Regions from separate parts of the Cobetia sp. AM6 genome, predicted to be linked through region 3. Evidence: predicted binding sites of a transcription regulator. Region 3 holds the regulator's gene; each other region holds the start of a gene.
What was found. Region 3 encodes LexA, which represses DNA repair genes until DNA is damaged. Its sites were predicted from a motif close to TACTGTNTANNTANACAGTA; they were not measured.
Positions count from the first base shown of each region.

Region 1: a site for LexA is predicted at 8,573-8,592, ahead of recA (recombinase RecA). Genes of this name have one in related genera too.
Region 2: a site for LexA is predicted at 6,868-6,887, ahead of dinB (DNA polymerase IV). Genes of this name have one in related genera too.

Region 1 is NZ_AP021868.1:3,735,406-3,745,112, forward strand. It holds gene CLAM6_RS15580 (tRNA dihydrouridine synthase) at 1-687, shown strand, start outside; tRNA gene CLAM6_RS15585 (tRNA-Arg) at 995-1,071, opposite strand; tRNA gene CLAM6_RS15590 (tRNA-Arg) at 1,168-1,244, opposite strand; tRNA gene CLAM6_RS15595 (tRNA-Ser) at 1,267-1,359, opposite strand; gene csrA (carbon storage regulator CsrA) at 1,822-2,013, opposite strand; gene CLAM6_RS15605 (aspartate kinase) at 2,372-3,619, opposite strand; gene alaS (alanine--tRNA ligase) at 3,729-6,332, opposite strand; gene CLAM6_RS15615 (regulatory protein RecX) at 6,575-7,219, opposite strand; gene recA (recombinase RecA) at 7,392-8,459, opposite strand; gene CLAM6_RS15625 (CinA family protein) at 8,675-9,211, opposite strand; gene mutS (DNA mismatch repair protein MutS) at 9,378-9,707, shown strand, end outside.
Region 2 is NZ_AP021868.1:2,861,061-2,870,767, forward strand. It holds gene CLAM6_RS12010 (sigma-70 family RNA polymerase sigma factor) at 235-813, shown strand; gene CLAM6_RS12015 (anti-sigma factor) at 810-1,634, shown strand; gene CLAM6_RS12020 (histone-like nucleoid-structuring protein, MvaT/MvaU family) at 1,865-2,248, opposite strand; gene CLAM6_RS12025 (hypothetical protein) at 2,693-2,890, shown strand; gene bioA (adenosylmethionine--8-amino-7-oxononanoate transaminase) at 2,966-4,276, shown strand; gene CLAM6_RS12035 (YrbL family protein) at 4,447-5,064, opposite strand; gene CLAM6_RS12040 (Na+/H+ antiporter family protein) at 5,395-6,741, shown strand; gene dinB (DNA polymerase IV) at 6,906-7,964, shown strand; gene purU (formyltetrahydrofolate deformylase) at 8,082-8,936, opposite strand; gene CLAM6_RS12055 (ribonuclease J) at 9,351-9,707, shown strand, end outside.
Region 3 is NZ_AP021868.1:1,012,572-1,022,278, reverse strand. It holds gene CLAM6_RS04385 (mechanosensitive ion channel family protein) at 1-164, opposite strand, end outside; gene nagZ (beta-N-acetylhexosaminidase) at 213-1,358, opposite strand; gene CLAM6_RS04375 (L,D-transpeptidase) at 1,618-2,160, opposite strand; gene CLAM6_RS04370 (TetR/AcrR family transcriptional regulator) at 2,160-2,837, opposite strand; gene lexA (transcriptional repressor LexA) at 3,404-4,033, shown strand; gene CLAM6_RS04360 (hypothetical protein) at 4,180-4,419, opposite strand; gene CLAM6_RS04355 (DUF6586 family protein) at 4,672-5,151, opposite strand; gene topA (type I DNA topoisomerase) at 5,151-7,793, opposite strand; gene pyk (pyruvate kinase) at 8,567-9,707, shown strand, end outside.

The DNA of each region.
Region 1 (9,707 bases), 1.5 Mb from region 3:
CGCAAGGCACTCGAGGGCACGGGCGTACCGGTCACCGCCAAGATTCGTCTCGGCTTCAATGATCGGCGCCTGGCGCTGGCCTGCGCTCAGGCAGCCGAGGCAGGCGGTGCGACCCAGCTGGTGGTGCATGGGCGAACCAAACAGGAAGGCTATCGCCCACCTGCGCACTGGGAATGGATCGGCAAGATCACCTCCGAGCTCTCCATTCCGGTGGTCGCCAATGGCGATATCTGGGATATGCACTGCTACTGGCGGGCGCGCTCCCTGTCCGGCTGTCGCGATGTCATGCTGGGGCGTGCCGCCCTGGCTGACCCCTTCCTGGCGGCGCGCATCAAGCATTGGCAGGCGACCGGAGAGCTGCTGCCCGAGACGGACTGGACGCAGCGTGCGCAGGTGCTGCTCTCCCATGCTGAGCGCTGCGCCCACCTCCCCGACAAGGTGATGGTGCCGCTGCTCAAGCAGTGGATGAACATGATGCGCCAGAGCGGCAACGCGGAAGCCGAAAGCCGTTTCCAGGCCATCAAGCGCCACAAGGGGCGCGCCGAGTTCTTCACCGGCCTGGTGGCCGGCACTGCGCTGGAGCTGGCGCCAAGCCTTCTGACGTCGGTGACTCGCATGCCGGAACCGACTCAGACATCGGGATCGCCCCAGGCATCGGAAACGGAAGCCGCGACCACCCCGGCCTGAGCCTGAACCTGAACATCAGCACCGACCAACACCCGATCCGTTCGCTGCCCCGATCAGTGAACCAAAAAAAGGGCGCCCCTCGCGAAAAGGGCGCCCTGGCGATCGTCCGCCCGAAGGCGTGACATCACAGTCAAGGAAAGCGGTAGAACACTCAGGTCATCAGCAATGTGGGGATCGGGGCCGTGCAGGCGGCGATCACTCGGCGCTGATCTTGCCTCATAGCCTGGCTCAATAGCCTGGCTTCTTTCAGTGCCTGACTTTTCTTCAGACGAAGAAAAACCCGCTTCAGTGAAGCGGGTTTTTCAATTGGCGCGCCCTGGAGGATTCGAACCTCCGACCGCCTGATTCGTAGTCAGGTACTCTATCCAGCTGAGCTAAGGGCGCATAAACCTTGAAATCTGTGGCCTGAGCATTTCAAATGACTTCAGGACTTTATCGTGCGAGTACTGCGTCTTTCCAACTTCATGTCTTGCGTTGCAGTGGCGCGCCCTGGAGGATTCGAACCTCCGACCGCCTGATTCGTAGTCAGGTACTCTATCCAGCTGAGCTAAGGGCGCATCTTACTGCATTTGTACCTAATGGCGGAGAGAGAGGGATTCGAACCCTCGATAGGGCTATAAACCCTATACTCCCTTAGCAGGGGAGCGCCTTCAGCCACTCGGCCACCTCTCCTCATCAGGTACGGCGCATATCTTACTCATTTGATTGGGCTTTGTCCAGCCCCTGTGTCGATTTTTTGGCTTCGATGCTGAACATCTCATCACCACTCGACAACAGGCTCGAGGCTGCGCGCCCCCAAGCAATCTCCCCGCATGAACCAGAACATGACGATGGCTAGCCTGTCGTCGCGTCTCGTTCGAGGGAGCGGGCATATTACCGAACCAGAATCGGCTTGTCTCCCCCTTTTTGAGAAAAAAGCCAAATTTTTCCCTTACGGAACACAGACTTGAACAAGCTACCCTCTCATCACCCCGCATGAGCCGCTGCTCATGGAGTAAGTACGCCGTTGTTCATGAAGTAGGCGGGCCACCCTCGCCTGCGCCAGGCCCACACACGCGAACGCCAGCCATGGGGACAATGGCTGGCGTTCATCGGGTCGTGCAGGGTCGTGCGACGTGCAGGCGCAGCATGCCGTCAGGCGATGGCATCGCCATTGTCTTCTTTCTCACGCTGGATGCGCTGATAGATCTCTTCTCGATGGACGGCAACGTCCTTGGGCGCGTTCACACCGATACGCACCTGATTACCTTTCACTCCGAGAACGGTGACAGTGATGTCGTCTCCAATCATCAGAGTTTCACCCACTCTACGGGTCAGGATGAGCATGACTGATCTCCTTGTCAGAAATTCAAAACAGCTGGGACTTCAACGGGATGTGGAGGCGGCGATCGACCGGGACAAGTCGACCACCCTGATGCATGAAGCTCGAATTATGCGCTATGCATGCTCCGACGGCCAATGCCATACCTTCATCACACCCGATAGACACGTTGAATGAAAGCGCCCGATGCACAGACTGACATTCAGAAGAATGACAGAAAATGCATCGGGCGCTATCGACTTCACGTGCCGCACGTCTGCCAGACCAACATCCCCGGCCTGGGCACCGACGCTTCACGACTTGGCCAAGTCATTGATTGTCGGTGTCTTTACGACTTCCTTGCTGCACGCTCCGTGGTGAGACTCAGGCAGTCTCGTCGCTGATCGCTTCTGCATCCAGGCCGAAAGCGGTGTGCAGAGAGCGAACCGCCAGCTCCATGAATTTCTCGTCGATCAGGACGGAAATCTTGATCTCTGAAGTGGAGACCATGCGGATATTGATGCCTTCTTCCGCCAGTACGCGGAACATCTTGGAGGCGACACCCGCGTGAGAACGCATGCCGACACCGACCAGCGAGACCTTGGCGATGTTGTCATCACCGCGCATCTCACCACCACCGACGGACGGAATCACCGTCTCGGTCAGGATGCGCTGGGTCGCCTTGAAGTCGGTCTTGGCGACGGTAAAGGAGAAGTCAGTGGTATTGCCGTCCGGAGAGACGTTCTGGACGATCATGTCGATTTCGATGTTGGAATCGGCGATCGGGCCCAGAATCTTGGAAGCGACACCCGGGATATCCGGCGTGTTGAGCAGAGTCAGCTTGGCTTCGTTGACATTGAAGGCGATGCCGGAGATCAGCGGTTCTTCCATGTTGTCTTCTTCCTCAGCGACGATCAGGGTACCCGGGCCATCCTCGAAGGAAGACAGCACACGCAGGGGAACATTGTACTTGCCGGCGAATTCCACCGAACGGATCTGCAGGATCTTGGAGCCCAGGCTCGCCATTTCCAGCATTTCCTCGACGGTCACCGTTTCCAGACGACGTGCCTTGGAGCACACGCGCGGGTCAGTGGTATAGACACCATCGACATCGGTGTAGATCTGGCACTCATCCGCCTTCAGTGCGGCAGCCAGGGCGACACCGGTGGTGTCAGAGCCACCACGACCCAGCGTCGTGATGTTGCCCTCTTCATCGACACCCTGGAAGCCTGCCACCACGACCACCTTGCCATCGTCGAGGTCTTCACGCAGGTCATCGGTATCGATGTGCTGGATACGCGCCTTGGTGTGCGCGCTATCGGTGCGGATTCCCACCTGCGCCCCTGTGTAGGAGGTCGCGTCGACGCCGATCTTCTGCAGCGCCATGGCCAGCAGGGAAATGGTGACCTGCTCGCCAGTGGAGACCAGCATGTCCATCTCGCGCGGTGTCGGGTCATCATTGATCTCGCTGGCGAGACCGATCAGTCGGTTGGTCTCGCCACTCATGGCAGAGACGACCACGACAATCTGATGGCCTTCATCGCGGAATCGCTTGACCTTCTCGGCGACGGCCTTGATCCGCTCCACCGAGCCGACCGAAGTGCCTCCGAACTTCTGAACGTATAGCGCCATGTGCGTTTCCGTTATCCGTGTCCGTTTGCGTTGTCCCCACATGAAGCTCATGTGAGCCCAAAAAGAGGCCGGGTCTCCCCAAGAGGAGCCCGGCCTTCATCTTGTACTGTCAGCCCAGCTGGGCGTCTACCCATGATGGCACACCGGCCAGTGCGCCCGGAAGCGAGGCGGCGTCACTGCCACCGGCCTGGGCCATGTCAGCACGACCGCCACCCTTGCCACCGACCTGCTCGGCCACGTGGCGCACCAGGTCACCCGCCTTGACGCGCGAGGTCAGGTCGTCGGTGACACCGGCGATCAGGCTGACCTTGTCACCGTCCGCGACGCCGAGCACCAGGATGCCGGAGCCGAGCTTGGACTTGAGGTCATCCATCAGGCCACGCAGCTCCTTGCCGGAGACGCCTTCGACCTGCTTGGCCAGCACCTTGATGCCCTGGACATTGGCGATGTCGCTGAGCATGTCGCTGGCCGAAGCGGACGCCAGCTTGGCCTTGAGGCGTTCAAGCTCCTTCTCGAGGCCGCGGTTGCGCTCCAGCAGGCTGCCGACGCGCTCCTCGACCTGCTCCGGCTTGGCCTTGAGACGCTCACCGAGGCGAGCCAGAGTCGCTTCCTGCGCGAGCAGGAAGTCACGCGCGGCGCGACCGGTGATGGCCTCGATACGACGCACGCCGGACGCGATGCCGGTCTCGGCGAGAATGTGCATCTGGCCGATGTCGCCGCTGCGCTTGACGTGAGTCCCGCCGCACAGCTCGATGGAGAAGGCATCCTGACCGATGGTCAGCACGCGGACTTCCTCACCATACTTGGCATCGAAGAGTGCCGCTGCGCCGCGCGCCTTGGCCTCATCGAGACTCATGAACTCGATGGTGGTCTCGGCGTTGGCCAGGATCTGCGCGTTGACGATGCGCTCGACCTCGGACAGCTGCTCGGCCGTCATCGCCTCAAAGTGGCTGAAGTCGAAGCGCAGACGCTCGGCCGTGACCAGCGAGCCCTTCTGCTGAACGTGCTCGCCCAGCACCAGACGCAGCGCTTCGTGCAGCAGGTGCGTGGCGGAGTGGTTGCGCACGGAAGCCGCGCGCAGCTCGGCATCGACCTGCGGACGCACCTTGTCACCGACCTTGAGAGCGCCTTCGATCAGCACACCGTGGTGCAGGTGATGGCCGGTCTGCTTCTGGGTATCGCTGACCTGGAAGCGGCCACCATCCAGATGCAGATAACCGGTGTCACCGGCCTGGCCGCCTGACTCGCCGTAGAACGGGGTGGTATCGAGCACCACGATGCCCTTGGTGTCCACCTCGAGCTGCTCGACGGCATTGCCTTCGGCGTCGAACAGCGAGGTGACGGTGGCTTCCCCTTCCAGCTGGTCGTAACCGGTGAAGACGGTCTCGCCTTCCAGCACCAGGTTGGCGGAGTAGTCGCCGCCGAAGTTGCTGGCGGCACGGGCGCGATCACGCTGTGCTTCCAGGGCCGCCTGGAAACCTGCCTCATCGAGGATCAGCTCGCGCTCGCGGCAGATGTCGGCGGTCAGGTCATACGGGAAGCCGTAGGTGTCGTAGAGCTTGAAGATGGTCTCGCCGTCGAGGGTATTGCCCTCGAGGTCAGCGATGGCTTCTTCCAGAAGCTTCATGCCATGTTCCAGCGTACGCGCGAACTGCTCTTCTTCCTTGAGCAGCACACGTTCGATCTGCTCGCGTGCGGCGCGCAGTTCCGGATAGGCATCGCCCATCTCGCTGTCGAGAGCCGCGACCAGCTTGTAGAAGAAGCTGCCACGCGCCCCCAGCTTGTGACCGTGACGCACGGCGCGACGGATGATGCGACGCAGCACGTAGCCACGGCCTTCGTTGGAGGGCAGCACGCCATCGGCGATCAGGAAGGCACACGAGCGGATGTGGTCAGCCACCACGCGCAGTGACGGCGTGGCGATGTTGTCGTGACCGATGATCTCGGCCGCGGCGGCCAGCAGATTCTGGAACAGATCGATCTCGTAGTTGGAGTGCACGCCCTGCATCACGGCCGCGACACGCTCCAGGCCCATGCCGGTATCGATGGACGGCTTGGGCAGCGGGTGCAGCGTGCCCTCGGCGTCACGGTCGAACTGCATGAAGACCAGGTTCCAGATCTCGATGTAGCGATCGCCATCCTCGTCCGGGCTGCCCGGCGGGCCACCGGCGACATCTTCGCCGTGGTCATAGAAGATCTCGGAGGACGGGCCGCACGGGCCGGTGTCGCCCATCTGCCAGAAGTTGTCCTCGTCGAGACGCGAGAAGCGGTTCTGATCGATGCCGACCTCGTTGAACCAGATGTCACGGGCTTCATCATCGCTGACGTGCACGGTGACCCACAGCTTCTCCTTCGGCAGGCCGAGTTCTTCGGTCAGAAACTTCCAGGCAAACTGGATGGCTTCGCGCTTGAAGTAGTCGCCGAAGCTGAAGTTGCCCAGCATCTCGAAGAAGGTGTGGTGACGGGCGGTATAGCCGACGTTGTCCAGGTCATTGTGCTTGCCACCGGCGCGCACGCAGCGCTGCGCAGAGGTCGCACGGCTGTAGCCACGCGGATCACGGCCCAGGAAGACATCCTTGAAGGGCACCATGCCGGCGTTGGTGAACAGCAGGGTCGGGTCGTTGTTCGGCACCAGGGAGCTGGTGGGAACGATGGTATGGCCCTGCTTCTCGAAATAGGTCAGGAAGGCGTTTCTGATTTCTGCGCTTTTCATAGAGGTTCCGTAGCGATGTGCGTAAAGACGCTCCGGGGGTCTTCTGCATGACTTCCGCATGGTTTCTGCATATTCATCCATGTGGGTATGCATGGAGGTGCAATGAAAAGCATGAAAGAAGGCGCCTGCCCCGTGCCGTCGCAAGACGACCTAGTATAACGCCTGTTCGCGCAAGCTAAAGGGGGGGAAATGTCCTGAAGCGCCGGTTTGCGCGTCATGAGAGCCAAACAGTCGCCCGCCAGCTAGCCTTCCTCCCCCTCATCACTCCAGGCGGACTCCATGGCATAGCGCAGCTGCTCATAGTCGAAGCCGCGCTGGAGCAGAAAGCGCTCGCGCCGTGCGCGCTCCTTGTGCCCCTCGCCGGGGCCGGAGAAGCGCCTGGCCAGCGTCTCGCGCGCCAGCTCGAAGAAATCCACCGCCTCGACATGACCGAAGGCATCCGGCGTCGGGTCACTGGCGGCACGCATCACGGCATTGAGCGTCTCGCTATCGATACCACGCTGGCGCAGCTCCTGCTGGATACGCCTCGGCCCCTGCCCGCGCAGCACTCGCGTCCGCAGGAAGCTGGCGGCAAAGCGCTCATCGGATTGCAGGCCCTCCTCGGCCATGCGCTCCAGCACCTCCTCGATCAGCAGCTCGACCTCATCGCGACTCAAGGCCGCCTGTGCGCCCTCCTCGCCAGCGGCTTGCCGCTCTGCCAACTCGTCATCGCTGACCGCCCGCAGGTAGTCACGCTCCTTGAGATAGTCGTGCAGCTCGCGGCGGCTATGTTCGCGGCGCGCCAGACGCGCGATGGCATCATTGCGCGCACGCCGTTGCGGCGTCATCGCGCCTGAGTCGAGCGGTTGATACTCAGGCCCACCCATTTCAGCGCTGTCATCGTGCATGGTCATGCTCCCCGGGGTTGAGCAGAAGGACATCGATGGACGTGAACGCAAGGCGCCCGCCTCCGAGTCATCGGGGCGGGCGCCTTGGGGTCATCTCACCGGGTCGGAAACGACACGGTGCGATGACGCCAGCCTGGCGGCTGGCGCTCTTGCTCTTTCTTCTGGACGAACCTCAGTCGAGATCGATATCCAGGTCGTCTTCACTCTCGGCGGCCGCGGTCTCTTTCGGCTCTTCCTTGGCTTCCGGCGCTGCCAGCAACTGGGCACGGATCTGGGTTTCAATCTCCTCCATGATGGCGGGATTGTCTTCCAGGTACTGGGCGGAATTGGCCTTGCCCTGACCGATCTTGCTGCCCTGATAGCTGTACCAGGCGCCTGACTTGCCGACCAGACCACACTGCACGCCCAGATCGATCACCTCACCGGCGTGATAGATGCCCTTGCCGTAGAGAATCTGGAACTCGGCCTGACGGAACGGCGGCGCGACCTTGTTCTTGACGACCTTGACGCGGGTCTCGTTACCGGTGACTTCATCACCGGACTTCACGGAACCGGTGCGACGGATATCCAGACGCACACTGGAGTAGAACTTCAGTGCGTTACCGCCAGTCGTGGTTTCGGGGCTACCGAACATCACGCCGATCTTCATGCGGATCTGGTTGATGAACACCACCATGCAGTTGGCGTTCTTGATGTGACCGGTCACCTTGCGCAGCGCCTGGGACATCAGACGCGCCTGCAGGCCGACGTGGGAGTCGCCCATCTCGCCTTCGATCTCGGCACGCGGCGTCAGTGCCGCCACGGAGTCGACGATGATGACGTCAACGCCGCCGGAGCGTACCAGCATGTCGACGATCTCGAGCGCCTGCTCACCGGTGTCCGGCTGGGAGACCAGCATCTCGTCCAGATTGACGCCCAGCTTCTCGGCGTAGGACGGATCCAGTGCGTGCTCGGCATCGATGAAGGCACAGACCTTGCCCTGCTTCTGCGCCTGGGCGATGACCGAGAGGGTCAGTGTCGTCTTGCCCGAGGATTCCGGGCCATAGATCTCGACCACGCGCCCGAAGGGCAGGCCGCCGATGCCGAGTGCGATATCCAGCCCCAGAGAACCGGTGGAAACCGACGGGATGGCCACACGCGGGGCATCGCCCATGCGCATGACGGCGCCCTTGCCGAACTGGCGCTCGATCTGGGACAGCGCCGCGTTCAGCGCCTTGGTACGATTGTCGTCCTTTGCCATGTGGCCTCCTGTCGAACGGCGGAGCCACACGGGCTGCCACCTGGAATAGAGAATTCTATCACTGAGAGCTGAGCAGACACCGTCAGACTAGCGGCTGAGGTGTCGTGGCAAAACCCTGTATACATGGACAGTATAATGCCGCAAGTTGCGTCACTCTGCCAGTCCGGTGATGCGCTTTTTCAGGCAGCACCCTCAACGCGGGGCTTGCATCGGGCTCATGCGTCTTCGGTGCCGATCTGCAAGGCCTCCACGCGCTCGATCAAGCCCTGCAATGCCTCCCGCACCGCGGCGTCGCGCACGGCCTGCCGGTCGCCGGGAAAGTGACAGCAGCGTGCCTGCTGGCGCGCCTCGCTCCCCCACGCCAGCCATACGGTGCCGACGGGCTTCTCGTCACTTCCCCCGCCGGGGCCGGCCACACCGCTGATCGCCACCCCCAGCTCAGCGCCACTTTCGCGACAGGCGCCCCGCACCATCTCGCACACGACCGCCTCTGAGACGGCACCGAATGTTTCAAGCGATGTCTCACTGACCCCCAGCAGGCGCTGCTTGGTGGCATTGGAATAGGTCACGTAGCCCGCATCGAAATAGCTGGAGCTACCGGCAATCGCCGTGATCGCCGCACTCACCCCGCCCCCGGTGCACGACTCGGCGGTGGTGATGCGCACGCCGCGCGCGACTGCCAACGCCTGCAACTGCTCAGCCAGGGCATTCGCGCACGCAGCCTCGGGGGTCGTACCAGTCAATCGGCTCACGAACTTTCTCCTTGTGGAGGTCATCGGGTGAAAAGGGCAGCGAGCATGAGACATCACAGGCATTGGAGCCGGCCGCGCCAGTCCGTAGAATATCGCGCATCCCGCATGCCGTGCTCTCGCATGTGTGCTTTTTCCCATTGCAGTGCAGTCAAGGAAGTCCATGGCCATGGCCAAGAACAGCGCGCCCCAGATGACGCCGATGATGACGCAGTACATGAAGATCAAACGCGAGCACCCCGGCGTGCTGCTGTTCTATCGCATGGGCGACTTCTATGAACTGTTTCATGAGGACGCCAAGCGCGCAGCACAACTGCTCGATATCACGCTGACGGCGCGCGGCAGCTCCGGCGGTTCCCCGATCCCCATGGCAGGGGTGCCCTACCACAGCGCCGAAGGCTATCTGGCACGCCTGGTCAAGATGGGCGAATCGGTAGCCATCTGTGAGCAGATCGGTGACCCGGCGACCAGCAAGGGGCCTGTCGAGCGCAAGGTGGTA
Region 2 (9,707 bases), 1.8 Mb from region 3:
AGTGACTGACTGACGCCACGCCCAGACACGTCTGAAAACCGGACGCGAACATCCAAGGCGGGAAGCGGGACGTTACCTGACTATCCCCCCGCAATTGACGCACCGCCATCCCGACCGTCACGGGCGTTGATTCTTTCCCGAACAAAGGCCTCTATCATGCAACTTGCCATTCCCCGGCGGTGCACTTACCGTCAGCTGATCAATGGACCCCCTGCCAAAGGAGCCGGCCGCCCCATGCCAGCACAGAAGCCGTCAGTCAGTCCGCCAGACGCGGAAAGCTTTGACCACGCCAGTGCGATAGAAGCCTGTGCACGCGGAGACGAGGCCGCGTTCCGCAGCCTCTATGATCTTGAATCGGGCCGTATGCTAGCGCTCGCCATGCGCCTGTTGAACAGCCGCGACCAAGCGGAAGATGCCGTCCATGACGCCTTCATCAAGCTGTGGTCCAACGCGGGCCAGTATCGCCGTGAACTCGGCAATGGTCGCGCCTGGCTGTTTACCATCCTGCGCTATCGCGCCCTGGATCAACTGCGCGCCCAGGGGCGGACGCCTCGCGGTGACAGCGATGCACTCGACACGCTGGCCGATCTGCTCGCCAACCCGGAAACCGCGGCCGATGACAGCCAGACGGCGCACCAGTTGAGCGACTGCCTGGGTGAGCTGGAAGTGCCGCGACGCGAGCCCATTCTGCTGGCCTTCTTCAAGGGACTGACACACGAACAGATCGCCGAGAAGCTGAGCGCACCGCTTGGCACCATCAAGGGACGCATCCGCGCCGGTCTCAAGCTACTGCAGGAGTGCCTGTCACGATGAATAGCCCCCTGATTCCCGAATCTCCCGAAGAACAGAACCTGCTGCTGGGTGAGCATGCCCTCGGGCTGCTGGACCCTGAGCGCGAGGCCGAAGTGCGCGCCTGGATCGAGCGCGATGACAATGCCGCACGCATGGCCCTGCGCTGGCAGCAACATTGGCTGAGCGTGAGTGATCGCCTGCCGCCGGAGCCCCCTTCCGACTCACTATGGAAGCGCATCGACGCCAGCCTGGTGCGCCTCAAGCAGTCCTCCGCCACCCGCGATGACGCCGCTCGCCATGACGCAGAGCAGACAAGCACCTCAACCAAGGCGCCCTGGCTGCTGCGCTGGCTCGGCGGTGGCCTCGGACTGGGTCTGGGGGCAGGTCTCGCCCTGGCGCTGGTCATGCAGATGGGGCCCTTCTCTCCCAGCGCGCCGCTGGAAGGCACGTCACCGGAGATGGCTACCCAGACACCTGACGGCGACGCGCAACGTATGGTCGCTATCCTGCAGACACTGGAAGATCCGGGCACGCCGACCTGGGTGGCCAATGTCACGCCCAGCGGTGGCCTGCAGCTGACACCGAAGGTCTCCATCGAGCGCCCGACGGATCGCGCCATCGAACTGTGGACCCTGACCGACCCGCAAGAAGGGCCGCGCTCACTGGGGCTGGTCGACCCGATTGCCGGCATCGAACTCAGCGCCGAGCAGATCGGCAGCATGAGTCCGGGCCAGCTGCTGGAGATGACGCTGGAGCCAGAAGGCGGTTCGACGACCGGCAAACCGACGGGCAAGATTCTCGCCATCGGTCGCCTGGTGGACCTCAATCAGCGTGATAGCTGATAGCCCTCATAACAGCCCTCGGGCATGACGGCTGCCGATAGTGGCGCTTTCTGACGCTGTAATCTCACAGCGAGTCTCACGGGAAAGCGCCCTATCGGTCTGCTCAAGGCCTTCTCAAAAGAGGGAGTCCGTCGTCTAGCGTCAGTCAAACGCCAGACATGAAAAAGCCCCGCAATCGCGGGGCTTTTTCATGTCTGGCAGCGTCAGCTAGCTGGCAATAAAGCCAGTGCTCAGCTTTCAGTGCGCTCAAGCCAGGATTCGACGGTTTCAGCACCGTGCTCTTCCTTCCACTCTTTCAGCTGCTTGTGGTTGCCACCACGCGTCTCGATGACTTCACCGGTGTGCGGGTTCTTGTAGACCTTCAGCTTGCGCTTGCGACGCACGCCACCGGTCTTGCTTTCCGGTGCGGCAGCAGCCGGCGCCTGGGACGCTTTCGGGTCCAGCAGGGTGATGACGTCACGAGTGGACTTGCCGTACTCGCCCATCAGCGCGTCCAGCTTGTCCTTGAATTCGAGTTCGTTCTTCAGACGGTCATCATTGCGCAGGCTTTCCAGCTGCTCTTGAAGTTTCTTGAGCTCTTGCTCTTTCTGCATGAAATCAGTCAACAGGGACATGAGTATCTCCAGGATGTCGGGACAGACAGTTGAGTCACGAAAACACGATGCTGAAAGAGGCTCGGCGATATTCACCTGCCGTACATGTTTAACAGCGCGTTTTCATAAAGACTTGTGCAGGACACTCGGGACAGTTAAGCGCCCACACCAGATCAAGGGCGATTATAGACCGAGTCAACTGCGAGGTGAAGTCTTAAATAACATGTTTCCAAAGTATGCAATCTTTCCGATCAATGCAATAGCCAGCAAAAAAACAGTACTCACTGCCCAGGCACTTCATTATCCCCTGTCACAACTGAAGACAGGTCTGCCAAAAGCGTCTCTGCAACAACACGAAGAAGTCTTTACCACGACCTGATATCAGGCTTGAGGGCCCGCCATCACTGGACCCCCAATATTCACGGGATATGCACAATTCATGACAGCAACCCACAAGGAAGTATTATGCAACCACTTTCCCGTTGGCGTGGCGGCGTCAGATTGCAGACTTTCGATGTAGAGCTGTCATTGCCTGCGCACCTCGAAAAGCATGCACCTGAACGAACAACAGAAGTCCATACTAAAGCAGGTGGCGAACTAATAGTGGTGCAAAATGCAACACTTTCTCCAGAAAGCGTCACTTCAAAAACACCGTCAACCTGATAGAATGGTCAAAGTTGACAAAGATTGAGCCGTCATCACGCCATTCCACTCTCCCGCCACTCGCAGAGACACTCCATGCCATTTTCCCAGATGCCGACCCGCGATACGGACTCACTTTCTCTCTGGCACCCTTATACCCAGATGCAGGACATGCCAGCGCCACTGGAGGTGGTCGGCGGCATGGGAGCCCGCATGACACTGGCGGGAGGTGAGACACTGCTGGATGCGACATGTTCCTGGTGGTGCATGATCCATGGCTACGGACACCCGCGTCTCGTCGCGGCCATTCAGCAGCAAGCGGCAGAACTCTGCCATGTGATGCTGGGCGGCATTCGCCATCGACCGGCCAAGGAGCTTGCCGATGCGCTGGTGCGCGTCACCCCCGAGGGCCTGAATCATGTCTTCTTCTCGGATAGCGGCTCGGTGGGCATGGAAGTCGCCATGAAGATGGCAGTGCAATATCAGCAACAGCGCAAAGACCGCGATGACACGCGCGGACGAACGCGCATGCTGTCATTGATGAAGGCCTATCACGGCGATACGGCGGGCTGCATGGCAGTGTGTGACCCCGAGGAAGGCATGCACTCCTTGTTCGCCGATTTCCTGCCCAGACATCATTTCGCACCGGCGCCGACTGCCGGTTTCAGCGCCAGTCGTGACGAGGTAGCAGACGATATCAGCGCATTGCGCGCCTGCCTGGAAACACACCAGCATGAGATAGCGGCATTGTTGATGGAGCCTCTCTTGCAGGCGGCAGGTGGCCTCAACATGTACTCGCCCTACTATCTCGAGGCGGCGCGCGAGTTATGTGATGAGTTCGGAATCGTATTGATCTTCGATGAAGTCGCAACCGGTTTCGGTCGGACCGGCAAGATGTTTGCCTGTGAACACGCCAATGTCTCTCCTGACATCATGGTGCTCTCCAAGGGACTGACGGGGGGATATCTGGGACATGCCGCCACCCTGGCCCAGAGTCATATCTTCCATGCATTTGATGGTGAGGATGCCAATAGCGCCTTCATGCACGGCCCGACCTTCATGGGCAATCCGCTGGCCTGTCGGGTGGCACTGGAAAGTCTCGCGGTATTCGAGGAAGAGAATTATCTGGGCAAGATTGCCGAGCTCAATCAATTGTTGCGCGATACCCTGCTGAATTTCTCCCACCCCGCCATTCGCGATATACGCGTATTGGGTGCCACTGCGGTGATAGAAGTGCACGATGCCAGCAGTCTGGCAGGCGCTCAGGCCCATGCCCGTGAACTGGGTGTCTGGTTACGCCCCTTCGGTCGCTGGCTATATACCATGCCGGCCTATATCACCTCGCCGCAGGACTTGGGCCAGATCACCCATGCGATGACCAGCTACTTCGAGACTCTGGAACATTGATGCACTGATTGCACTGACATACAACACGACTGCCCCTGGCGATGTTCATCAAAGACGATGTTCATCAAAGGCGATTGCCATCAGAGGCAAGCGCCATCAGAGGCAAGCGCCATCAGGGGCAGTCACCCTCGAGAGCCACCAGTCTCGAAAGCTATCACCATCAGAGGCATTCACCCCCACAGACGGGCTTCGAGTGCCTGATAATCCTCTGGCGAGAGCTGACCGCCCTTGACCAGCTTCTTGAGGAAGTGACGATAACGACGCGCGACCTTGCGCCGTGCCAGCCAGGCGACACTGGTCGCCAGCGGAATGAAGTCAGGATTCGAGATACCGTCGATCAGCCACAATCTGGGCGGCTGGTCGTCGCTGAACTGGACCACGATATTGCGATCATTGAGATCAGACGGAATCAACCAGCGTTTCTCGAGATAGCGATAGAGATTGGCCAGCTCGCTCACCAGCACCTCGGCGCTCAGGCGCTCGGGGGTCTCGAGATGCACCTCGCGCAGTCGGCGTGACGTGGAGCCGTCACTGTCGAGAATCAGGTCGAAGACCAGCCCGAGCCCCTCGGCGGTGGCGACACTGCCGTGGTAGGCAGGCACATAGGACCAGTCGCGCATGCCACGTCTGACCAGGCCCTCGAAATAGCGTTGCTCGCGTTCATTCTGGCGGCTGCCCTTGTCAGGGTAACGCGGGACCTTGATGCAGCGATGGGGGTCGTTCGGGTCCTGATAGACACGCCGATCATTTCCCATGCCGATGACGCGGGCATTTTCCAGCTCCAGCATGCGCACTCCTGTTGAATAACGCCTGCGACTGCAGCCGCCGGGCAGCGTGGCATTCTACAAAAAGCCGTCATGGCACGCCAACTTGTGCCATTTGGCAGCACCCACGTTCATCGGCCATTCAGCTTGCGTTGCCCTTCTGGTAAGATAATGCGCCGTTTTTGACGGCATTCAGGAGGAAGCCGCAGGAACACTGCGACAGCAAGGCATTCGTCACGAATGTACACGTCATGCGAGGCATTGCCCCGGGATCGGGTGGCCACGCACCCACAGTTCGCCCGCTCTGTCCGCAACACTCCCAAAGCTGGCACAACCCCACATAGAGGTACTCGCATGAATGCGGTAATTCTGGCCGTCCTGGTCATGGTCGGCCTGTCGTTGGCTCGCGTCTCGGTCGTCTTCGCGCTGGTCGCCGGCGCCCTGGTCGGCGGTCTGTTCAGTGGTCTGTCACTGACCGATACGCTCGGCGCCTTCAATGACGGTGTCGGCGGCGGCGCCAAGGTCGCGCTGGCCTACGCCACCCTCGGTGCCTTCGCCGTCGCCCTGTCTCGCTCCGGTTTGCCGGACCTGCTCGCCGCACGCCTGATCGGCCTGCTCAATGGCGAAAGCACGCCGCGCCGCCAGACGGCCATCAAGTACGGCCTGCTGGGCAGCGTGACCCTGGTCGCGATCTCCTCCCAGAACCTGATTCCGGTCCACATCGCCTTCATCCCGATCCTGATTCCGCCGCTGCTGGTTGCCATGAACCGCCTGCGTCTGGATCGTCGCGCCGTGGCCTGTGCACTGACCTTCGGCCTGACCGCGCCCTATATGCTGCTGCCGGTCGGTTTCGGCTCCATCTTCCTCAACGACATCCTGCTGGCCAATATCAATGAGGCCGGCCAGTCGCTCGGTCTCGACGTGACCCGCGGTATGGTGCCGATGGCGATGGCGATTCCGGTCGGCGGCATGTTCCTCGGCCTGCTGACGGCGCTGTTCGTCTCCTACCGCAAGCCGCGTGACTACGCGACCCGCGAGATCAAGTCCAGCAACGTACCGCACCACACGCCCATGCACACGCCGTCCAAGAGCGGCCTGATCATGGCAGGCGTCGCCATCATCGCCGCCCTCGGCATTCAGCTGTATTCCGGCTCGATGATTCTCGGCGGCCTGGTCGGCTTCGCCATCCTCTCGCTGGGTGGTCTGTTCAAGTGGAACGAAGCGGATGACCTCTTCACGTCCGGCATGCGCATGATGGCGCTGATCGGCTTCATCATGATCTCGGCGGCAGGTTTCGCTTCCGTGATGAAGGCCACCGGCGACATCCAGACCCTGGTTGACGCCTCCTTCCACATCATCGGTGACAACAAGCCGCTGGCCGCGCTGGTCATGCTGATGGTCGGCCTGTTCATCACTCTCGGCATCGGCTCCAGCTTCTCGACCATTCCGATCATTGCCGCCATCTACGTGCCGCTGGCGCTGCAATTCGGCTTCTCGCCGCTGGCCACCGTCGCGCTGATCGGCACCGCCGCCGCGCTGGGGGATGCCGGCTCACCGGCCTCTGACTCGACCCTCGGCCCGACGGCCGGCCTGAATGTCGATCAGCAGCACGACCACATCTGGGACAGCGTGGTGCCGACCTTCATCCACTACAACATCCCGCTGATCGTGTTCGGCTGGGTGGCCGCGATGACGCTGTAATCCGCTGAGCGACAGTCTCGCGCCCAAGCGAGATGCCAGACATGCCAACGCCCGACAGAGAGGACCTTCCTCACTGTCGGGCGTTGTCGTTGCGCAGCCGGCTCAGGTGCAATGAATGGGTACCGCCACTGGACAGCCATCCAGTCTTTTAGCATGATGCGCGCATGCGCAAGATCCTCCACGCCGACTGCGACTGCTTCTATGCCGCCGTCGAGATGCTCCGCCATCCCGAGTGGCGCGAGGTGCCCATCGCCATCGGTGGCCGCACCGAGCAACGCGGTGTCATCGCCACCTGCAATTATCCCGCGCGTGCCTTCGGCGTACGCTCGGCGATGTCGACTGCCCGCGCGCTGCGCCTGTGTCCACAGCTGATTCTGGTGCCCCCGGACTTCGAGCGCTACCGCGCCGTTTCCGCCGAGATCCAGGCACTCTTCCATGAACTGACGCCCCTGGTGGAGCCCCTCTCGCTGGATGAGGCCTATCTGGATGTCAGTGCCGTGACTGACTTTCAGGGCAGCGCCACCTGGATGGCGCGCTGGCTGAAGGAAGAGGCGCTCAAGCGTACCGGCATCACCCTCTCCCTTGGCGTGGCCGCCAACAAGTTTCTGGCCAAGATCGCCAGTGACTGGGAAAAGCCCGACGGCCTGACGGTGATCACGCCCGAGACCAGCGACGCCTTCATCCGCCAGCTGCCCGTCGGCAAGCTGCACGGGGTCGGCCCCGCGACGCTGGCGCGCCTGACACGCCTGGGCATCACCACCTGCGAGGACATGCGCACCACGCCGTTGACGACACTGGCCGAGCACTTCGGCAAGTTCGGCACCCGCCTGCACGAACTGGCGCACGGCATCGATGAGCGACCGGTGCGTGTCGAGCGTGAGCGCAAGTCGATCAGTGTCGAGCACACCTTCGATCACGACCTGCCTGATCTGCCAGCCTGCCTCGAGCGCCTGCCCGCCCTGCTCGAACGCCTGACCAGCCGTCACGCCCGCCATGACCAGCCGGTACTGGCCAAGCAGTTCGTCAAGATCCGCTTCAACAACTTCGAGAGCACCACGCTGGAAAGCCTGCTCCCCGCCTCGACCACCACGCTGCCGAGCGCCAACAGCTTCGCCCTGCTGATGGAGCAAGCCTGGCAACGCGGCCATCGACCTGTCCGCCTGCTGGGCGTCGGCGTGCGCCTCAAGGCCCGCGAGGACGCCCAGCAGCTGGGGTTGTTCTAGCTCGCGCCAGGCGCCCACCCCATCCCGCAAACAAAAAAGCCGGCACCTGAAACAGGTACCGGCTTCTTCGTCACGACCTCAGGTCGGTGACAGACTCATGCGTTGAGCATGCGAGGCTCAGGCGAAGACGATGGTCTTGTTGCCGTGGATCAGCACGCGATCCTGCAGGTGCCAACGCAGGCCGCGCGCCAGCACCTTCTGCTCGACATCACGGCCGATGCGCACCAGTTCCTCGGCGGTATGGCAGTGAGTGACGCGATGGATGTCCTGCTCGATGATCGGGCCGGCATCCAGTTCTTCGGTCACGTAATGACAAGTCGCCCCGATCAGCTTGACCCCACGCCCGAAGGCCTGGTGATACGGCTTGGCGCCCACGAAGGAAGGCAGGAAGCTGTGGTGGATGTTGATCAGGCGACCGGCATAGCGCTCACACAGACTCGGCGGAATGATCTGCATGTAGCGCGCCAGCACGATGCAATCGGCCCGGGATTCTTCCACCAGACGCTCGACCTCGGCAAAGGCCGGCGCCTTGTCATTCTTGTCGACCGGCACGTGATGGAACGGAATGCCGTGCCACTCCACCAGCGAGCGCATGTCATCGTGGTTGGAAATGACGCAGGGAATCTCGCAATCCAGATCACCGGACTGCCAGCGATGCAGCAGGTCCACCAGGCAATGGGAGTCCTTGGAGACCATCAGCACGACACGCTTCTTGGCGGCGGTGTCATGCACGCGCCACTGCATGCCGAACTCTTCACCGATCGGGGCGAAGCGCTTGCCGAGCTCAGCGGCGCTCAGGCCGATGGTTTCGGGGTTGATCTCATAGCGCATGAAGAAACGACCGGCACCAAGATCAGAATGCTGATTGGCTTCGGTGATCCACCCGCCCTGCTCGGCGATGAAAGTGGAAACTCGGGCAACAATTCCGACCTGATCAGGGCAGGACACCACCAGGCGATAGGCGTGAGACATCGTAAGTTCAACCATTGTGATAGCGGGAATGATGTTCAGCCGGCGAAGCGCCGGCCTGCGCGAGGAATCATGACACCGCCCGTAAGCAGCCCCTCGGCAAAGGTGGGCTATTGTAGCTGATCACGCGGCCTGAAACAGTGCTGCGCCCCGATTCTGTCCATATGGTCAATACGACATTGCGATCAGCGGCCATCACGCCGGCCCACCTCAAGGCGTCGCGCGAACGGCTGGGCCGCTCTCGAATCGACGCGACCGGACAACAGCGCCATTTGTGGCGCTTCGCGGGATTCCCGTATAGTTGAGCCACATTTTATAGATGGCATGACATCCATGTTGAAACCCCGCGTTCAAGTCCGTCAGAGACAACGTCCGCCGCTGCACCTGCTACCGCTGGGTGGCTGCGGCGAGATCGGCATGAATCTGACGCTGTATGGTTATCAGGATCACTGGATTGCCGTGGATTGCGGCATGATGATTCGCCAGGACCTGCCGGAAGGTCCGCTGCAGGTGCCGGATATCGAGTCCCTGGCAAGCCTGGGCATCAGCCCGCAGATGCTGGTGATCACCCATGGCCACGAAGACCACATCGGCGCGGTCGCCTGGCTGTGGCCGAAATGGCGCTGCCCGATCATCGCCACGCCCTTGGCGGCTGGCCTGCTGCGCGCCAAGTTCGCCGAGCGCGAGCTGGAAACCTCCAGCCTGCAGATCATCGAGGTGGATGAAGGCTTCGAATCCGGCCCCTTCGCGCTGCGATTGTTGCCACTGACCCAC
Region 3 (9,707 bases):
AACAGCACCGCCAGCAGTAGCAGAGCGAGATTGATGCCCCACAGCGGCAGACCAAAGGTCTGCTCGACCCATTGGCGCAGCGGCTCGACCCATTGATTGATCATCTCTTCGGCAGGCGCTGCCAGCTTGTCGGCAGCAGCCTCGGTGGCGGATTGCTCAGCCATGGGAATTCCTTGCCAGTCTTCGACTCGAAAAAGGCACCGCGTGCCTGATTATTGCGCGCTACCGGACTCAGAGACCGACCGTGCGTCAGACGCGTCAGCGGCGCCTAGCGTGCCCGAGGGCATGGCAGCCTGCTGTGATGCCTGACTGGCCGCCATCGATTCGAGCCGCGCGTGGGTGCGCCGCCAGCGTGCCAGCCCCACCAGACCATCCAGCGTCGGGCGAGCTCGCGCATAGCGCAGACGCGCCTGGCGCTTGCCACGGTGGCGCTGCTCATCGTCATCGAGGCTGTCGAGCACTTCGCGCGCGGCGGCCGGGTCATTGCAGACCAGCGCCATGTCGCAGCCGGCGTCCAGCGCCAGGCGTGCACGCTCTGCCGGGCCACCTTCCGCGACGGCCGCCGCCATGCCGAGATCATCGGAGAAGATGGCGCCCTTGAAGCCGAACTCTTCGCGCAGCAGGCCCAACCAGCTGGGTGAGAAGCCCGCGGGACGTGCATCGAAATCCGGATAGATCACATGCGCCGGCATCACGCCACCCAGGCGCTCGGCGAGGGCCGCGAAGGGCTTGAGGTCATGTTCGCGCAGCTCGCGGAACGGCCGCGGGTCGACCACGCGCTCCAGATGGGTATCTGCCGAGATGCCACCATGCCCCGGGTAGTGCTTGCCGACGGCGGACATGCCCGCCTCCTGCAGCCCGTCGATGAAGGCGCCGCCCACCGCGATGACGTCTTCCGGCGTGGCGCCGAAGCTGCGATCGCCAATGATGGTCGAGCCCGCCACATCGATATCCAGTACCGGCGCAAAGGTGATATCACAGCCGATGGCTGCCATTTCCATGCCCAGCAGCCAGCCGGCATCGCGTGCCAGACCCAGGCCTGCGGCCTGGGCGTCTTCGCCGCAGCCATCACAGTCACGCCCGAGACAGCACTGCGCCAGGCTGCGCATCGATGGCAGGCGTGTCACGCCCTCGCGCAGACGCTGGACGCGCCCGCCTTCCTGATCGATGGCGATCAGCAGGTGGGGATTGACGCTGCGAATCTCGCGGCTCAGTTCCAACACCTGCTCGGGAGAAGCGCAGTTGCGCGCAAACAGGATGACGCCCCCGACGGCAGGGCGTGCCAGCAGTTCACGTTCGTCGCGGGCGAGGGTCAGCCCCGCAACATCGACCATTACGGAGCCCAGTGGCTGTGTCATGTCATCCTTCCTGTCCATGGCCTGCGGCAGTGATGTCCCGTGAAGAGAGGAGCCACGACCGCCAGGACTTCATGTCTTTTACGGGGCTCGGCAGCCTGGAAGAAACGTGATGAATCAGGCTGCCAGCGCGAGGAAAGGCGCAATTCTAGCCGACTGAACCCCTATCGAACAGTCGCGGCCAGCTGCGCCCCGGCAAGGGGCTGTCACGCAGATTCCGGTGACAGCTCATGGAGGGTATCAGACTCGGGCACCAGCGCCTTCAGGCATGCAGCAGTACCGGGGTGCCGGGCACAGCCTCGGCAAAGAGTCGCAGCAGGTCGTCATCACGCAAGCGAATGCAGCCGTGGGACGCCGCTACCCCCATGGGCTCCGTGCTGGGCGTGCCATGAAAATAGATGTAGCGGCGCAGACTATCGACCCGCTCGCTGCGGGCATTGCGACCACGATTGACGCCGGGCTCGCGGCCGCTGAGCCACAGAATGCGCGTCAGGATCCAGTCACGCTCAGGATGCTCCGCGGCAAGCTCGGGCGTGAACACCTCGCCCGTGAAGCGCCGTCCGCGATAGACGGCGCCACGCGGATTGCCCGCCCCGATGGCGGCTCGAATCACATGCCAGCCGGTTGGCGTGCAACCGCTGCCGTCGAGCTCGCCAATACCGTTGAGGCCGCTGGAGATCGCGCAGGCGTGCACCAGCGCCTCAGGGTCAGCCGCGGGGGGCGGCGCATCACGACTGCCACTCGGCGCGTCATTGCGTATCTCAAGGCTTTGGCGCGAGAGGTCCACCGCTACCCAGCAGGCCATCAGCTGGCCGCCTGGGTGACCGCCTCACCATCTCCGAGCGAGGCCGGCAACGGCGCTGCCATCGCCGCGACCACCACCGGACGCATGTGCTGGATCAGCTCACGCACCGTGGTGTGATGGCCGTACTCGGCTTCCTCGATATCGCGCAGCGCATCCAGGCCCGAGAAGGTGAAAATCACGCTGCCGAGCATGAAGTGCAGGCGCCAGAAGCGCTCGTTGTCCGGCAGATCAGGCGTCGCCAGCTTCAAAAGCTCGGCGAAGCGGCTGAAGACCGTGCCGTAATGCTCGCGGATATAGCGTCGCATGTGGCCCTGCCCCTGGGTATAGGCCAGCCCGAGCAGGCGCATGAAGGTACGCAGGCTGTTGCGCTCGGCCGGCACCTCCAGCACGGTACGCGCCATCACCTCCAGCAGGACCTCCAGCGGCACCTGACGCCCGGCGTATTGCTGCTCGACGCTGTCGAGTGCCGCGTGGAAGCGCTCACTGAACGGGTCGAGATAGCGTGCGAAGACCGCCTGGATCAGCGATTTCTTGGAGCCGAAGTGGTAGTTCACCGCCGCCAGATTGACCTTGGCCTTGCTGGTGATGTTACGCAGTGAGGTCTCGGCGAAGCCGCGCTCGGCGAACAGCACCTCGGCAGTATCGAGGATGCGGGTAACGGTATCGGTCTGGGCCATGGGCGGAACCCTTGTCAGGTAGAAAAGAACTGGAGTCGTAGGTCACGGCGCAAGCCCCGCGCGGCGACTCTCTCATGAGGTGGTGCATGTTCACCGCAAGGCACGTTCGATCACGGCACCCGTGAGCACCGCCATCGACGAACATTCGTTTGAAACACTTTGATTCTAGCGCGCCATGCCATGACTGACAATTCTCTCGCGTTTCAAACGCCAGAGGTTTAGCCAAGCCTGATATTCCCTCAACGCTGACCGTGCCGATTCAAGGGCTCGCCTAGCTGGGTGACTGACCACCCCGCCAGCGCCAGGCCGGGTTCACTTCCAGACATTCACCACCAGACATTCACCTCCAGGCATTCACTTCCAGACATTCCCATCAAGAAAGAATGCCTCGGATATCGGCACGAAAAGTCGCCAGACAGCGATATCTCGGCGACTACCTGCCCTTTGAGGCCACCACGCAAGCCACGATGCCTTGCATGACCGCCATGACTGGATACAATGACAGTTGTATGGATGCACACCCCGTGCCGTCAGCTCAAGATGCCGCCCAGGCCAAAGGCAATGCCATGACCCAGCCGCTTACTCCGCGCCAGCAGGATGTCTTCGACTTCATCATCAAGACCATCAAGTCCTCTGGCTACCCGCCGACGCGGGCCGAAATCGCCCAGGCGCTGGGCTTCCGCTCACCGAATGCTGCTGAGGAGCATCTGCGTGCCCTCAAGCGCAAGGGCGCCATCGAGATGGTGCCGGGCACCTCTCGCGGCATTCGCGTGCCGTCGCTGGCTGACGTCGACGACAGCGCCAACGATGGCCTGCCGGTGATCGGGGAAGTGGCCGCCGGCAGTCCGATTCTTGCCAGCGAGCATATCGACCGTCACTGCCCGCTGCCGAGCGACTACTTCTCGCCGGCTGCCGACTACCTGTTGCGCGTGCGCGGCGTGTCGATGAAGGACGTGGGAATTCTGGAAGGCGACCTGCTGGCCGTGCACCGCACCAGCAGCGTGCGTGACGGACAGATCGTAGTGGCACGTCTGGGGGATGAGGTCACCGTCAAGCGCTTCCGCCGTGACGGGCACTACGTGTGGCTGGAAGCCGAGAACGAGGACTTCTCGCCGATCAAGGTCGACCTGCGCACGGACAGCCTGGAGATCGAAGGTCTCGGGGTGGGCGTCATCCGCGATGGCGGCCTGCACTGAGGCCTTGACCAGCAGCGCTTTGAGCAACGAGCTATGCCCAGCAGCACCTTTCTCGCAGAGCTCTGAGCAACAGAAAAGCCGCACGCATTGCACAAAAAAACCCGCCTCGAGGCGGGTTTTTTTGTGCGCGAAGCGCGAGCGATGAATCAGTGCACGATGCCTTCTGACTGCTCGTCCTCGTCTTCTTCGCCATCCCAGAGGCGAGTCCGGGTGATGGCGTGGTCGATCATCTCACGCGCGACCTCGAAACGATTGTCACGCAGCAGATCGGCGGCCTCGTCCGAAATGCGAATGCTGAGCAGCGGCTCACCTTCGCTTTCCGCGGCGCGCAGAATCACTTCACCATCTTCCATTTGCACAATTTCAAGTACGGCGGGATCGGACACGTCATTCCTCCTGCACGGCATCTCGCGAGATACCGGCGTCGTTGTAATCGTCAGCGCGACGGCTGGCAAGCCCGGCACCGCGTTGCCATCAGCGACGCAGAAAAAAGTACGACCACAGCCAGAGCCATGGTCGTACCGGAGAATGCAGGGCTTGCCACAATGCGATCAGTCTAGCACCCGTGAAGGCGAAACGTCACCCGATTGCCATGCGCCAGTCATCACCAGCGTGCAGCACCAGATCAACGCCTTGACCTACCACTCGACACTCGACTCGCGCAGCTGCGGCAGCAGCGCCTTGAATGCCGTGATGGCGGCACTGAGACGCTCGGCCAGCGAGGCGCTCGAGGCTGCCGCGATGATCAGACCATCACCACGCGAACGCGATTCCTCGCGGCGAGCGACGCCGCCCTCTTCATGCAGGCGGGTCACATCCGCGACCAGCTCAGACAACCAGCTGTCGGAATGCTCCAGCAGGCTGCGCAGCTGCTCGACCTCGGCGATGGGCGTCGGCGGCGACGCCAGGCGCTCGCGCCAGCTACCCTCTGGCCAGCGCGCCGTCACGGCACACTCTTCCAGCAATGACGCCAGCGCCAGCTCCAGCAGGGCGAGCGCGCCCTCTTCACCGGCCATGCGACGCGCCACGGCATGCTCATCGTCGCCAGAGGCTGCTGACTGGGCCAGCAGCAACTCGGCCTGATACAGCAGCTGATTGGTACGGGCACGCTGGCTCATCAGCTCTTGGCTCCCTTGCGCTTGTCCTCGACGACCCAGCGGCCGTTGTCGTAGGTCGCCTTCCAACCGGTCGCCTTGCCTTCCTCATCGGTCATGACGTACTGAGCCTTGACCTTGCGCGAGAAGCGAATCTGCGCCGGACGTCCGTCCGGGTCCTGATCCGGGGCTTCGAGAATGAAGTGATACTTCTCCGGCAGCTCGTCGGCATGCGCCTTGAGCTCCTTGACCAGCGGCGGACGCGTCTCGCGATTCTTGGGGAACTGACTGGCCGCCAGGAACAGGCCACTGGCGCCATCGCGCAGCACGTAGTGGTCCTCGACCTTGACGCAGGCAAGTTCCGGCATCGGAATCGGGTCCATCTTCGGCGGCGCCACCTCACCGGACTTGAGCAGCTTGCGGGTATTCTTGCAATTCTCGTTGGTGCAGCCGAAGTACTTGCCGAAACGCCCGGTCTTGAGCTGCATGTCGGAACCGCACTTGTCGCACTCGATCACCGGGCCATCGTAGCCCTTGATGCGGAACTGACCTTCCTCGACCTCGTGACCGACACAGTCCGGGCTATTGCCGCAGACATGCAGCTTGCGCTGCTCATCGATCAGGTAGCTGTCCATCGCGGTGGCGCAGATCGGGCAGCGACGCTTGGCGCGCAGCGCATCCGTCTCGGCATCTTCACCGGCATCGGCCGCCACGGCTTCATCGCCCGGCAGCAGATCGATGGTGGTCTTGCAGCGCTCCTTGGGCGGCAGGTTGTAGCCGGAACAGCCCAGGAAGACCCCGGTCGAGGCGGTACGAATCTGCATCTCACGCCCACAGGTCGGGCAGGCGATGTCCGTCGGCACCGGCTGGTTGGGACGCATGCCCTCTTCGGACTGGGCGTGGTCCAGCTCGGCCTTGAACTCGGCGTAGAAGGTGTCCAGCAGCTCACGCCAGTTGCGCCCGCCGTTGGCCACCTCATCGAGATAGTCTTCCATGCGCGCCGTGAAGCCGAAGTCCATCAGGTCCTTGAAGGACTCGCTGAGGCGATCGGTGACGATGTCGCCCAGTTTCTCGGCATAGAAGCGACGGTTTTCCAGCGCCACGTAGCCACGGTCCTGGATGGTGGAGATGATGGCGGCATAGGTGGACGGACGACCGATACCGCGCTTCTCCAGCTCCTTGACCAGGCTGGCCTCGGTGTAACGCGCCGTGGGCTTGGTGAAGTGCTGCAGCGGCTGCAGCTCGACCAGGTCCAGCTTCTCGCCGATGGCGAGGTCCGGCAGCGACTGGTCCTCTTCCTTCTTGCCCATCGGCTTCATGACACGCGTGTAACCGTCGAACTTGAGCACACGGCCCTTGGCGCGCAGCTCGTAGCCATCCACTTCGATGGTCAGCGTGGAGGACAGGTATTCGGCCGGCAGCATCTGACAGGCGACGAACTGACGCCAGATCAGCTCATACAGACGCTCGGCGTCACGCTCCATGCCGGCGAGATCGGTGGCGCGGCGTGACACTTCGGAAGGACGAATCGCTTCGTGCGCTTCCTGGGCGCCTTCCTTGCTGGAGTAGACGTTGGCCGCTTCCGGCAGGTAGTTGCTGCCGTATTCTTCGCTGATGAAGTCGCGCGCCGTGGCCACCGCGTCCGCCGACAGATTGGTCGAGTCGGTACGCATGTAGGTGATGTAACCCGCCTCGTAGAGACGCTGGGCCATCATCATGGTCTTCTTGACCGAGAAGCCGAGACGACCACTGGCCGCCTGCTGCAGGGTCGAGGTGATGAACGGCGCGTTCGGCTTGGAGCGCGTCGGCTTGTCTTCACGATTGGTGATCGCGAGCTTGGCCGTGCGCAGCGCCGCGATGCGATCCATCGTCTCCTTCTCGCTGGTCGGACGGAAGGCCTTGCCATCCTGACGCGCCAGCTCGAAACGGATCGCTTCACCACTGGCGGCGGCCAGCTCAGCGTGGACATCCCAGAACTCTTCGGGGATGAAGGCGCGGATCTCGCGCTCACGCTCGACGATCAGACGCACGGCAACCGACTGCACGCGCCCGGCGGACAGGCCACGAGCGACCTTGGCCCACAGCAGCGGCGAGACCATGAAGCCGACGACGCGATCCAGATAACGGCGTGCCTGCTGGGCATGTACGCGGTCCATCTTCAGTTCGCCCGGCTCATCGAAGGCCGCCGTGATCGCCTTCTTGGTGATCTCGTTGAACACTACGCGCTTGTAACGCGAATCGTCGCCACCGATGGTCTCGCGCAGGTGCCAGGCAATCGCCTCACCTTCGCGGTCCAGATCCGTCGCGAGATAGATGGTGTCGGCTTTCTCGGCCAGACGCGTCAGCTCGGAAACGACCTTTTCCTTGCCAGGCAGGATCTCGTAATGCGCCTCCCAACCATTCTCCGGGTCGACCCCCATGCGGCGGATCAACTGGGTCTTGGCCTTCTGCGCCTTGTGAGCCGCCTTGACCTCGGGCGACATCTTGCGAGTCTCCGCCGCCTGACGGGCACGTTCCTTGGGGTCGGTGGCCTGCTTGCCGCTTCCGCTGGTCGGCAGGTCGCGGATGTGCCCGACACTCGACTTCACCACGAAGTCGTTGCCGAGATACTTGTTGATGGTCTTGGCCTTGGCGGGCGACTCGACGATCACCAGTGACTTGCCCATGGTTGCTCGCATCTCCTGGCCGGCGCTGATTGCGCCGGCGAATGACTCGTCGCGCTGGGTTTTGTCCCAGCCGAAAAATGCGCCTACCCTACCCCAGCATTTCAGCGCTGACCAGCAATGTTGAGACTGACGCTTCGTCAGGGCGGCTCGACAGGGCGCCTCTGCGACAGCCTCGAGACATGCCATGCCACCCGCCATGTCAGCATGCGGCTTGCGCCGAATGACATCGACAGCCTTCAGGCATGTGGTCGTGGCAATCCGGCATTCGAGCCGGGTTTGAGCATAGGTCATCAGCGCATGGCAGCGGTCAACGGGCCCGATACACGGGGCCGGTACAGGGTTCTGCGCTGGGCCGATGCGCGGAAATTTCGCTCAGCAGGGTATTGCCACTATATAGGTAGCACTGGAATGGCTGTCAGTGAAAGCCAGCCGGCGGACATTGGCGTGACGGGGCGGTCACCACGACACTGCCGCAGAGAGCATGCGACGCCTGGCCGTCAGGCCTCGAAATGACGGGCCGCGCCCGCATGGCGCAGCGCGGCATACCCTGACGCCCCAGCCCATGTCCGCGTACCCGCGACAACGTATTCGCAACAATCGCTCGGCATACTTCACGTCACCCCTTGCAGTCCCGATCGTGATCACGAGAATGGACAACGACAGCCGACGATACTCGACAGGCTCCCTTTCAGCCTTCAATGTAGTAAAATGACAACAACCTGGTTTGCGTTTTCAGCCAGTCCATCACGCCAGTGTTCAAGGAGTATGCTTTCATGCCGCACGCGTTCAACGGCCCGATCCGCCGCACCAAGATTGTCGCCACTCTCGGCCCTGCCAGTGACAAGCCGGGTGTGCTCGACGCGATGATTCGTGCCGGAGTCGATGTGGTACGCCTCAACTTCTCCCACGGTAGCCCCGAAGACCACCGCATGCGCGCCGAGGCCGTACGTCAGGCTGCCGCCGCACAGGGCCGCAGCGTCGCCGTACTGGGCGACCTGCAGGGCCCGAAGATCCGCATCGCGCGCTTCAAGGATACCGCCGTCAAGCTGAGCGAAGGCCAGCCGTTCATCCTCGATATCGGCCTGGGCCGTGATGAAGGTACCGTCGAGCGTGTCGGCTGTGACTACCAGGAACTGGCCGATGACGTGGTTGCGGGCGACGTGCTGCTGCTCGACGATGGCCGTGTGGTGCTTGAGGTCAATGAGCTCAAGGGCAATGAGATCCACACCACCGTCAAGGTCGGCGGCAAGCTGTCCAACAACAAGGGCATCAACAAGCAAGGCGGCGGCCTGTCTGCCGAAGCCCTGACCGACAAGGACAAGGCTGACCTGAAGACCGCCATCGATATCGGCGTCGACTATCTGGCCGTTTCCTTCCCGCGCAGCGGCGCCGACATGCAGCTGGCCCGTGAACTGCTGGGCGAGGAAGGTCGTGACATCGGCCTGATCGCCAAGGTCGAGCGCGCAGAAGCCGTGGCCGACGACGCCGTGCTGGATGGCATCATCCTCGCCAGTGAAGGCGTGATGGTGGCGCGTGGCGATCTGGGCGTCGAGATTGGCGATGCTCAGCTGATCGGCGTGCAGAAGCGCATGATCCGCCGCGCGCGCAGCCTCAACCGCGTGGTCATCACGGCCACCCAGATGATGGAATCCATGATCAGCGCGCCGCTGCCGACCCGCGCCGAAGTCTTCGACGTCGCCAATGCCGTGCTCGACGGCACCGACGCCGTGATGTTGTCGGCCGAGACCGCCGCCGGCGACTTCCCGGTCGAGACCATCGAGACCATGGATCGCGTCTGCCTGGGCGCCGAACGTGAGCGTGCCGCGCAGGAATCCCAGCACCGCATCCACGAAGGCTTCAGCAAGACCGACGAGACCATCGCGCTGTCCGCGATGTATGCCGCCAACCACCTGA